3 linked regions of the Piscinibacter sp. HJYY11 genome follow. The protein of the gene in region 1 interacts with the protein of each later gene in a pairwise test. Links are inferred from orthologs where the notes say so. Each region holds a gene or a part of one and is shown in the gene's direction. Other genes may lie near its edges.

Region 1 (3,146 bases):
TCCACCCGGGCGAAGCCGCCACGAAGGACCTCTACCACCTGCCGCCGGAGGAAGACGCGAAGGTGCCGACCGTCTGCCACAGCCTGGACCAGGCCCTCGAGTACCTCGACAAGGACCGCGCGTTCCTGACCAAGGGTGGCGTGTTCACCGATGCCTACATCGACGCTTACATCGAGCTGAAGATGCAGGAAGTGACCCGCTTCCGCATGGCCACGCACCCGGTCGAGTTCGACATGTACTACAGCCTCTGAACCTCCCCGGTTCCGATGGCTCGAAAGGGACGGCAGCCGCCGTCCCTTTTCTTTTGCCCTCGTTCTTTTGGTGCATCGGGAGACGGCAATCGGACACAATCGCAAGGCTTGTCCTGTCACCCTGCGCACGGGCGCTGGCGTTACAGGGCAGAGGTGACACATGACATCAGCGCGCTCCCGGTTCTCTTTTTCCCTGTTGACGGCCCTGGCGGCGGCGTCGCCCGCGTGGGCCCAGGGCGACAAGCCCGTCTACCGCTGCCCGGGCAACCCGCCGCTGTACACCGACGCGCTCTCTGCCAAGGAGGCCCGCGACAAGGGCTGCCGCACGCTCGAGGGCGCCCCCATCACTGTCATCCAGTCGCCCAAGCCGCGGCCGACCGCCGGTGCGCCGGTGCCGCCGGCGGCCAGCCGCGAAAAGGTCGACTCCGCCGAGCAGCGCAACCGCGATTCCGATGCCCGCCGCATCCTCGAAGCCGAACTCAAGCGCGAAGAGGAGCAGCTTGCCAGCTTGCGCAAGGACTTCAACAACGGCGAGCCCGAGCGCCGTGGCGATGAGCGCAACTACCAGAAGTACCTGGACCGCGTGGCCGAGATGAAGGCCGCCATCGCCCGCAAGGAAAACGACGTCGCGGCCCTGCGCCGCGAGCTCGGGAAGCAGCCTCCGCCCTCCGACGCTTCGCCGAAGCTGCAGTGAGCGCCGCGTCCACGACCACCCAGCCGGCGTTGACCCCGGCGCAGACCCGGGCCTACGAGGCCTTCGACCACCTCGCCACGATGGTCGCGGTGGTGCACCGCGAGGGCAGTTGCCTCTTTGCAAACGCCGCCTTCGAGCACGTGCTGGGCCTGTCACGGCGCAGCGTGCTGCGGGGCTCGCTTTTCGACTGGTTCGTCGACGCACAGATCGTGCGCGACACCGTCGACGCCGTGGCCCGCAACGATTTCGCCACCAGCCGCTTCGAGGCGCTGCTGCGCCGGCCGGCCTCGCTGCACAGCGAACCCCTGCCGGTGCACGTGATCGTCAACCAGATGGACCGGGGCGACCAGGTGCTGGTGGAACTGGTCGAGATCGAGCAGCAGACGCGCCAGGACCGCGAGGAGCGCGCCCTGGGCCAGGCGGCCGCCAATAAAGAGCTGATCCGCAACCTGGCGCACGAGATCAAGAACCCGCTCGGCGGCATCCGTGGCGCGGCGCAGCTGCTCGAGATGGAAGTCGAGTCGCGCGCGCTCACCGAATACACCCAGGTCATCATCCAGGAGGCCGACCGCCTGCAGGCGCTGGTCGACCGGCTGCTGGCTCCGCACCGCAAGCCCCACGTGGTGAGCGACGTCAACATCCACGAGGTGTGCGAGCGGGTGAGGGCGCTGATCCTGGCCGAATTCCCCCGCGGGCTCACGGTCCGCCGCGACTACGACACCTCCATCCCCGAATTCCGCGGCGACCGCGAGCAGCTGATCCAGGCCGTGCTCAACATCGCCCACAACGCCGCCCAGGCGCTCACCGAGCGCATCGCCCAGGGCGACGCCAGCATCACCTTGAGCACCCGCATCGCACGGCAGGTCACTCTCGGCAAGCAGCGCTATCGACTGGCACTGGACTTGCATATCGAGGACAACGGCCCGGGCATCCCCGAGTCGATCCGGGATCGCATCTTCTACCCCTTGGTATCAGGACGCGATGGCGGGTCGGGTCTGGGGCTCACACTCGCACAAACCTTCGTGCAGCAGCATCAAGGCGTGATCGAATGTGCGAGTGAGCCGGGTCAGACCATTTTCAAGATCGTGATACCGCTGCCGTAGCTTCACGCCTCGTCAGCGGCCACCAGAACAGGCAGGGCATGAAACCCATCTGGATCGTTGACGACGACCAATCCATCCGATTCGTGTTGGAGAAGGCGCTGGCGCGCGAAGAACTCGCGGTGCGCAGCTTCACCAACCCGCGCGACGTGCTCGCCGCACTCGAGGAAGACCAGCCCCAGGTGCTGGTGTCCGACATCCGCATGCCGGGCGGCTCGGGCATCGAGCTGCTCACCAAGGTCAAGGAGCGAGCGCCCGGCCTGCCCGTCATCATCATGACGGCCTACTCCGACCTCGACAGCGCCGTGAGCGCCTTCCAGGGCGGTGCCTTCGAATACCTGCCCAAGCCCTTCGACGTGCCCAAGGCGGTGGAGCTCATCCGCCGCGCGGTCGACGAGAGCATGCGCGAGGAAGTGCGTGACGAGCGCATGGCCGCGATGCCCGAGATGCTGGGCCAGGCGCCGGCGATGCAGGACGTCTTCCGCGCCATCGGCCGCCTGAGCCAGAGCGTCGTCACCGTGCTCATCACCGGCGAGTCGGGCTCGGGCAAGGAGCTCGTGGCCCACGCGCTGCACAAGCACAGCCCGCGCGCGAGCGGCCCGTTCGTCGCGATCAACACCGCGGCCATTCCGAAGGACCTGCTCGAGAGCGAACTCTTCGGCCACGAGCGCGGTGCCTTCACCGGCGCCCAGACCACGCGCCGCGGCCGCTTCGAGCAGGCCGACGGGGGCACGCTCTTCCTCGATGAAATCGGCGACATGCCGTTCGACCTCCAGACGCGTTTGTTGCGCGTGCTGAGCGACGGCCAGTTCTACCGCGTGGGTGGCCACAACCCGCTCAAGGCCAACGTGCGCGTGATCGCTGCCACCCACCAGAACCTCGAAGAACGGGTGAAGCTCGGCGCCTTCCGCGAAGACCTGTTCCACCGCCTCAACGTGATCCGCCTTCGCCTGCCTGCGCTGCGCGAGCGGCGCGAAGACGTGCCGGCCCTCGCGCGCTTCTTCCTGCAGAAGAGCGCGAAGGAGCTTGGCATCGAGGCCAAGCGCATCACCGATGCAGCGCTGAACCGGCTGATGCAGTTCGACTTCCCCGGCAACGTGC
Region 2 (3,135 bases), on another replicon or contig:
CGCTGGCGGCCAGGATGCCGAGCGCAATGGGAAGGTCGAAGCGGCCAGTTTCCTTCGGCAGGTCGGCGGGGGCTAGATTGACGGTGATGCGCTTGTTGAACGGAAACTCGAGTCCGCTGTTCTGCAGCGCGGCGCGCACCCGCTCCCGCGCCTCCTTCACTTCGGTGTCCGCGAGGCCCACCAAGGTGAAGCTCGGCAGCCCGTTGGCCAGATGGACCTCGACCGTGACCTCGGGCGCCGCCAGTCCGTCGAGCGCGCGGCTGTGAATCACCGCCAGTGACATGCATTTCTCCCTGCGTGGCGGCTGCGCCGCCTTGTTTTGATGCGGACGCATTGTCCGCAGGCACCAAGCGCCGGCCATCCCGCAAAGGTCGGATCTGCACCGCCATCGTGCCAAACCGACCCGCAGAACCGCTTTTGGCACCGAACTGGAGCGAAACAGAGAGGGCCAATCCGCTTTTGGGGCGAGACGCCCCAAAACGACCATGGCACAAAAGCTGCAAACCGTGGCTCCGCCCCCAAACCCACTCTGAACGCGGAGAACACTACATGCTCAAAAAGTCGTTGCTGGTTCTGGCCACCCTGGGCTCGGCTCTGCCTGCCGTTTCCTTTGCCCAAGACGCCAGCCCGCTCAGCTTCAACCTCGGCGCGGTCACCGACTACCGCTACCGCGGCATCTCCCAGACGCGTTTCGAGCCGGCCCTGCAGTTCGGCGCCGACCTGGCGCTGCCCGCCGGCTTCTACATCGGCACCTGGGGCTCGACCATCAAGTGGATCCGCGACTCGGGCGGTGACTCCACCGTCGAGATCGACGTCTACGCCGGCTGGAAGAAGGAAGTGGTGTCGGGCCTGACGCTCGACGTCGGCGTGCTGCAGTACATCTACCCGGACGCCGAGACCCCGGCCTGGAGCAGCGTCTACGACGATCCCAACACCACCGAGGTGTATGGCGCCGTCACCTACGGCCCGGCCACGCTGAAGTACTCGCACTCGACGAGCAACCTCTTCGGCAACCGCGACAGCAAGGGCAGCGGCTACCTCGACCTCAGCGCCACCTTCAGCCTGCCCGAGGGCTTCAGCCTGACCCCGCACGTCGGCTACCAGAAGGTCAAGGGCTACACCAGCACGCTCTCGTACACCGACTACTCGCTGACGCTCAGCAAGGACATCTCGGGCACCGTGGTGAGCCTCTCCTTCGTCGGCACCAACACCAAGACCGTCCCGGCCAACATCAACGGCCATGCCTACTACGACCCGAGTGGCGCCAACCTCGGCAAGGACGGCGTGTTCTTCGGCATCAAGCGAACCTTCTAACCCACCCGTAACCACTGGAGAGAACCATGAAGATGGTGACTGCCATCGTCAAGCCCTTCAAGCTTGACGAAGTGCGTGAAGCCCTCAGCGCCATCGGCGTGCAAGGCATCACGGTGACCGAAGTCAAGGGCTTCGGCCGTCAGAAAGGCCACACCGAGCTGTACCGCGGCGCGGAGTACGTGGTGGACTTTCTGCCCAAGGTGAAGATCGAGGCGGCCGTCGACGACGCGCTGATCGACCGCGTGATCGAAGCCATCGAGAACGCTGCACGCACCGGCAAGATCGGCGACGGGAAGATCTTTGTCTCGCCGCTGGAGCAAGTGGTGCGCATCCGCACCGGCGAGACGGGCAAGGACGCCCTCTGACGCACAAGACGAACGAGAGACAACCCACCATGAAGAAACTCATTGCAACCCTCGCCCTGGGCCTCGCGGTCCTGGGCTTCAGCGGGGCCGTGATGGCCCAGGCGGCTTCGGCCCCTGAGGCGGCTGCCTCGGCGGCAGCCGTCGCTGCACCTGCTGCGGCTTCGGCCGCCGAAGCCGCTTCGGCACCCGCCGCGGCGGCCCCCGTCGCCAACAAGGGCGACGTGGCCTGGATGATCGTCGCCACCCTGCTCGTCATCATGATGACGGTGCCCGGCCTCGCGCTGTTCTACGGCGGCCTGGTGCGCAGCAAGAACATGCTGTCGGTGCTGATGCAGGTGCTCGTCACCTTCTCGCTGATCGTCGTGCTGTGGTGCATCTACGGCTACAGCCTGGCGTTCACCGAAGGCAACGCGTACATCGGCGGCTTCGACCGGCTGTTCATGAAGGGGCTGTTCGACTCGAGCGCCGGCACCTTCGCGATGGCGGCCACCTTCAGCAAGGGCGTCTACATCCCCGAGCTGCTGTTCGCGGCCTTCCAGGCCACCTTCGCCGGCATCACCTGCTGCCTGATCATCGGCGCCTTCGCCGAGCGCATCAAGTTCAGCGCCGTGCTGCTGTTCATGGTGCTCTGGTTCACCTTCAGCTACGCACCGATCGCCCACATGGTCTGGTTCTGGATGGGCCCGGACGCCTACGCCAGCAAGGAAGTGGCTGACGCGATGACCGCCAAGGCCGGCCTGATCTGGCAGTGGGGCGCGCTCGACTTCGCCGGCGGCACCGTGGTGCACATCAACGCCGCCGTCGCCGGTCTGGTGGGTGCCTTCATGATCGGCAAGCGCGTGGGCTACGGCAAGGAAGCCTTCACCCCGCACTCGCTGACGCTGACCATGGTCGGTGCCTCGCTGCTGTGGGTGGGCTGGTTCGGCTTCAACGCCGGCTCCGCGCTCGAAGCAGGCAACAGCGCCGTGCTGGCCTTCATGAACACCTTCTCGGCCACGGCCGCGGCGGTGCTCGCCTGGTCGATCGGTGAAGCGCTGATGCGCGGCAAGGCCTCGATGCTGGGTGCCGCTTCCGGCGCCGTGGCTGGCCTGGTGGCCATCACCCCGGCTGCCGGCAACGTCGGCCTGATGGGCGCGATCGTGATCGGCTTCGTCGCCGGCTTCGCCTGCCTGTGGGGCGTCAACGGCCTGAAGAAGCTGCTCGGCGCGGATGACTCGCTCGACGTGTTCGGCGTGCACGGTGTCGGCGGCATCGTCGGCGCCATCCTGACCGGCGTGTTCAACACGCAGGCCCTGGGTGGCCCCGGCCTGGTCGGCGACTGGGTCACGGCCTCGGTCATCTCCAACCCGATCGGCACCCAGGTCTGGATCCAGCTGAAGGCTGTGCTCCTGACCATCGTGTGGTCGGGCGTGGTCTCGGTGATCGCCTTCAAGATCGTCGACCTGGTGATCGGTCT
Region 3 (2,920 bases), on another replicon or contig:
CGGCATCAACATCTGTGAAGACGCCTGGTTCGACGAGCCGCCGCGTGCGGCCAAGGCGGCCGGTGCACAGGTGCTGTGCGTGCTGAACGCGTCGCCCTTCCACCTTGGCAAGGTGGCCGAGCGCGAAGAGCGCATGCGGCTGTGCGCACGAGACACTGGCATGCCGGTGCTCTATGCGCACCTGAGCGGCGGGCAGGACGAGGTCGTCTTCGATGGCGCGTCCTTTGCCCTCGATGCGACGGGGCAGGTTGGTGCACGGGCGCCGTTCTTCGAGGAGTCGCTGCTGGTGGTCGAGGTGAGTGCGAGCGAGGTGCGCGGCGCCGTCGCGCCGGTGCCCGAGATCGAGGCACAGGCCTGGGGCGCGCTCGTGACCGGCGTGCGCGACTACATCGGCAAGAACGGCTTCCCCGGGGTGCTGCTGGGCTTGAGCGGTGGCATCGACTCGGCGCTGGTGCTGGCGGTGGCCGTCGATGCGCTCGGCCCCGACAAGGTGCGCACGGTCATGATGCCGTCGCCCTACACGGCCGATATCTCCTGGATCGACGCGCGTGACATGGCCGAACGCCTGGGCGTGCGCTATGACGAGATCTCGATCGTGCCGATGTTCGAAAGCTTCCGGCAAAGCCTGGCCGCTGAATTTGCCGGCCTGAAGGAAGACACGACCGAAGAGAACATCCAGGCCCGCATCCGCGGCATCCTGCTGATGGCCCTGTCCAACAAGTTCGGCTCCATCGTGCTGACCACCGGCAACAAGAGCGAGATGGCGACCGGCTACTGCACGCTGTACGGCGACATGGCCGGCGGCTTCGCGGTGATCAAGGACGTGGCCAAGACCCTCGTGTACCGCCTTGCTGCCTGGCGCAACGCGCAGGGGCGCGAGATCATTCCAAAGCGAATCATCACGCGCCCGCCCTCGGCCGAGCTGCGCCCTGACCAGAAGGACCAGGACAGCCTGCCTCCCTACGAGGTGCTCGACGCCATCCTGCAGCGCTACATGGAAGAGGACCAGAGCATCGACGAGATCGTCGCGGCGGGCTTTTCTCCGGCCGACGTGGAGCGCGTCACTCGCCTCATCAAGATCAACGAGTACAAGCGCCGCCAGGCGCCGGTGGGCATCCGCATTACCCATCGAGCTTTTGGTAGGGATTGGCGCTATCCCATCACGTCGAAGTTCCGCGCTTAAACTACGTCCATCCTTTTGTTGCCTCGGAGTCCTCCATGAAACAGATCACCGCGATCGTGAAGCCCTTCAAGCTCGAAGAAGTGCGTGAAGCCCTCGCCGAGGTCGGCGTGACCGGTCTCACCGTGACCGAGGTCAAGGGCTTCGGCCGCCAGAAGGGCCACACCGAGCTGTACCGCGGCGCGGAATACGTCGTCGACTTCCTGCCCAAGGTGAAGGTCGAGGTGGTGGTGAAAGACGGCGATGTTGATCGATGCATCGAAGCCATCGTGAAGGCCGCCAAGACCGGCAAGATCGGTGACGGCAAGATCTTCGTCACCGCAGTGGAGCAGGTGGTGCGCATCCGCACCGGCGAGACGGACGAAGCCGCGGTCTGAACGCACTGGCTCCCCGCCGGAAAGAAGCCCGCTGCGAGCGGGCTTTTTCTTTTCAGATCTTTCGGTAGTCGTCGGGAGCCGTGGCCATCTTCGCATCGCGCGCCAGGCGCTCCAGCAGGTCGACGGCGTCGGCGGACGATTGCAGCAGCGGGCGTTGTGCCGCCGGTACGAACCCTTGGGCGACGCTCTGGTCGAGAAAAGCGAGCAACTGGTCGTAGTAGCCCTCGACATTGAGCAGGCCGACCGGCTTGTCGTGGTAGCCAAGCTGGCGCCAGGTCCACACCTCGAACAACTCCTCGAAGGTGCCGATGCCGCCGGGCAGGGCCAGAAAGGCATCGGCCCGTTCGGCCATCATCTGCTTGCGCTGGTGCATGGTGTCGACCACGTGCAGCTCGTGCAGGCCGGTGTGGCCGTGTTCGCGGTCCATCAGCGATTTCGGGATGACACCGACCACGCGGCCGCCGGCTGCCAGCACCGCGTTGGCGACGGCGCCCATGAGCCCGGCGTTGCCTCCGCCGTAGACAAGTTGCCATCCGCGTTCGCCGATCAGCGTGCCGACGTGGCGCGCTGCCGCCTCATAGCCGGGCTGGTGCCCGACCTTGGAGCCGCAGTAGACGCAGAGCGAGAAGGTGCTCACGGGAACTGGTGCCACAGGGCAGCTGCCCAGACGCTGCCGCACAGCACGAGCGAGAGGAACACGGCGGCGCTGGCCAGGTCCTTGGCGCGCTTGGAAAGGTCATGCCACTCGAACGACACGCGGTCGACGACGGCCTCGATGCCCGAATTCAAGAGCTCCACGATCATCACCAGCAGCACGCTGCCGGCCAGCAAGGCCACCTCGACCCAGCCGCGGCCGACCCAGAACGAGGCCGGGATCAGCACGAGGGCGAGCCACGTCTCCTGGCGGAAGGCGCTCTCCCCGCGGTAGGCCATCTTGAGGCCATCGAACGAATAACCCGTGGCGCGGATGATCCGGTCCAGGCCGGTGCGCCCCTTGAAGGAATTGCTCATGGGCGACGATTGTGCCCGGCAAGTTTGACGGTCTATGTCGTGGCGGGGCGCCGGGGGTCCGGCGTGGTGACGAGGCGTGTGCCGCACAGCGCGTCGTGCCAGAACTGGCGCTGCGGATGGAGCCGAGAGAGCAACGCGTAGACGACGATGCCGATGCCGACAGCCGTGAGCTCGGTGGTTGCAGACCAGTGGTTCAGTTTGGCCAGGAGATAGGCCGGTGCGATCCAGAGCGCGCAGGCAGCAAAGCGCAGGGCCGCGCGCGTGACGGTCAACGGGGCACCTGTCGCGGTGACGACCTTGATGCGCCAGGTCTGCATCGGCAAGGTCTGGCCGCGGCGCGTCCAGAACCACA

What was found.
Region 2: the proteins of glnL (region 1) and glnK interact in binary tests that used the Escherichia coli proteins (3 or more experiments, as listed by UniProt). The link is inferred for Piscinibacter sp. HJYY11 from one-to-one orthologs.
Region 3: the proteins of glnL (region 1) and JI745_RS03910 interact in binary tests that used the Escherichia coli proteins (3 or more experiments, as listed by UniProt). The link is inferred for Piscinibacter sp. HJYY11 from one-to-one orthologs.

The regions. Positions count from the first base shown.
Region 1 is NZ_JAERQZ010000002.1:129,449-132,594, forward strand. What follows is about bases 1-2,994. They hold glnL (nitrogen regulation protein NR(II)), read left to right. Parts: upstream 1-941; coding sequence 942-2,048; downstream 2,049-2,994. Other genes in these bases: glnA (type I glutamate--ammonia ligase), read left to right, coding at 1-251; JI745_RS24365 (hypothetical protein), read left to right, coding at 412-945; ntrC (nitrogen regulation protein NR(I)), read left to right, coding at 2,087-2,994. Also shown: more of ntrC, read left to right, coding at 2,995-3,146.
Region 2 is NZ_JAERQZ010000001.1:3,637,675-3,640,809, reverse strand. What follows is about bases 27-3,009. They hold glnK (P-II family nitrogen regulator), read left to right. Parts: upstream 27-1,340; coding sequence 1,341-1,679; downstream 1,680-3,009. Other genes in these bases: JI745_RS16915 (ammonium transporter), read left to right, coding at 1,709-3,009; JI745_RS16925 (TorF family putative porin), read left to right, coding at 550-1,314. Also shown: more of JI745_RS16915, read left to right, coding at 3,010-3,135. UniProt on the Escherichia coli protein: Involved in the regulation of nitrogen metabolism. Regulates the activity of its targets by protein-protein interaction in response to the nitrogen status of the cell.
Region 3 is NZ_JAERQZ010000001.1:864,689-867,608, reverse strand. The notes cover bases 120-2,887. They hold JI745_RS03910 (P-II family nitrogen regulator), read left to right. Parts: upstream 120-1,218; coding sequence 1,219-1,557; downstream 1,558-2,887. Other genes in these bases: JI745_RS03895 (RDD family protein), read right to left, coding at 2,601-2,887; JI745_RS03900 (diacylglycerol kinase), read right to left, coding at 2,191-2,568; JI745_RS03905 (TIGR00730 family Rossman fold protein), read right to left, coding at 1,610-2,194; JI745_RS03915 (NAD+ synthase), read left to right, coding at 120-1,183. Also shown: more of JI745_RS03915, read left to right, coding at 1-119; more of JI745_RS03895, read right to left, coding at 2,888-2,920. UniProt on the Escherichia coli protein: P-II indirectly controls the transcription of the glutamine synthetase gene (glnA). P-II prevents NR-II-catalyzed conversion of NR-I to NR-I-phosphate, the transcriptional activator of GlnA. When P-II is uridylylated to P-II-UMP, these events are reversed.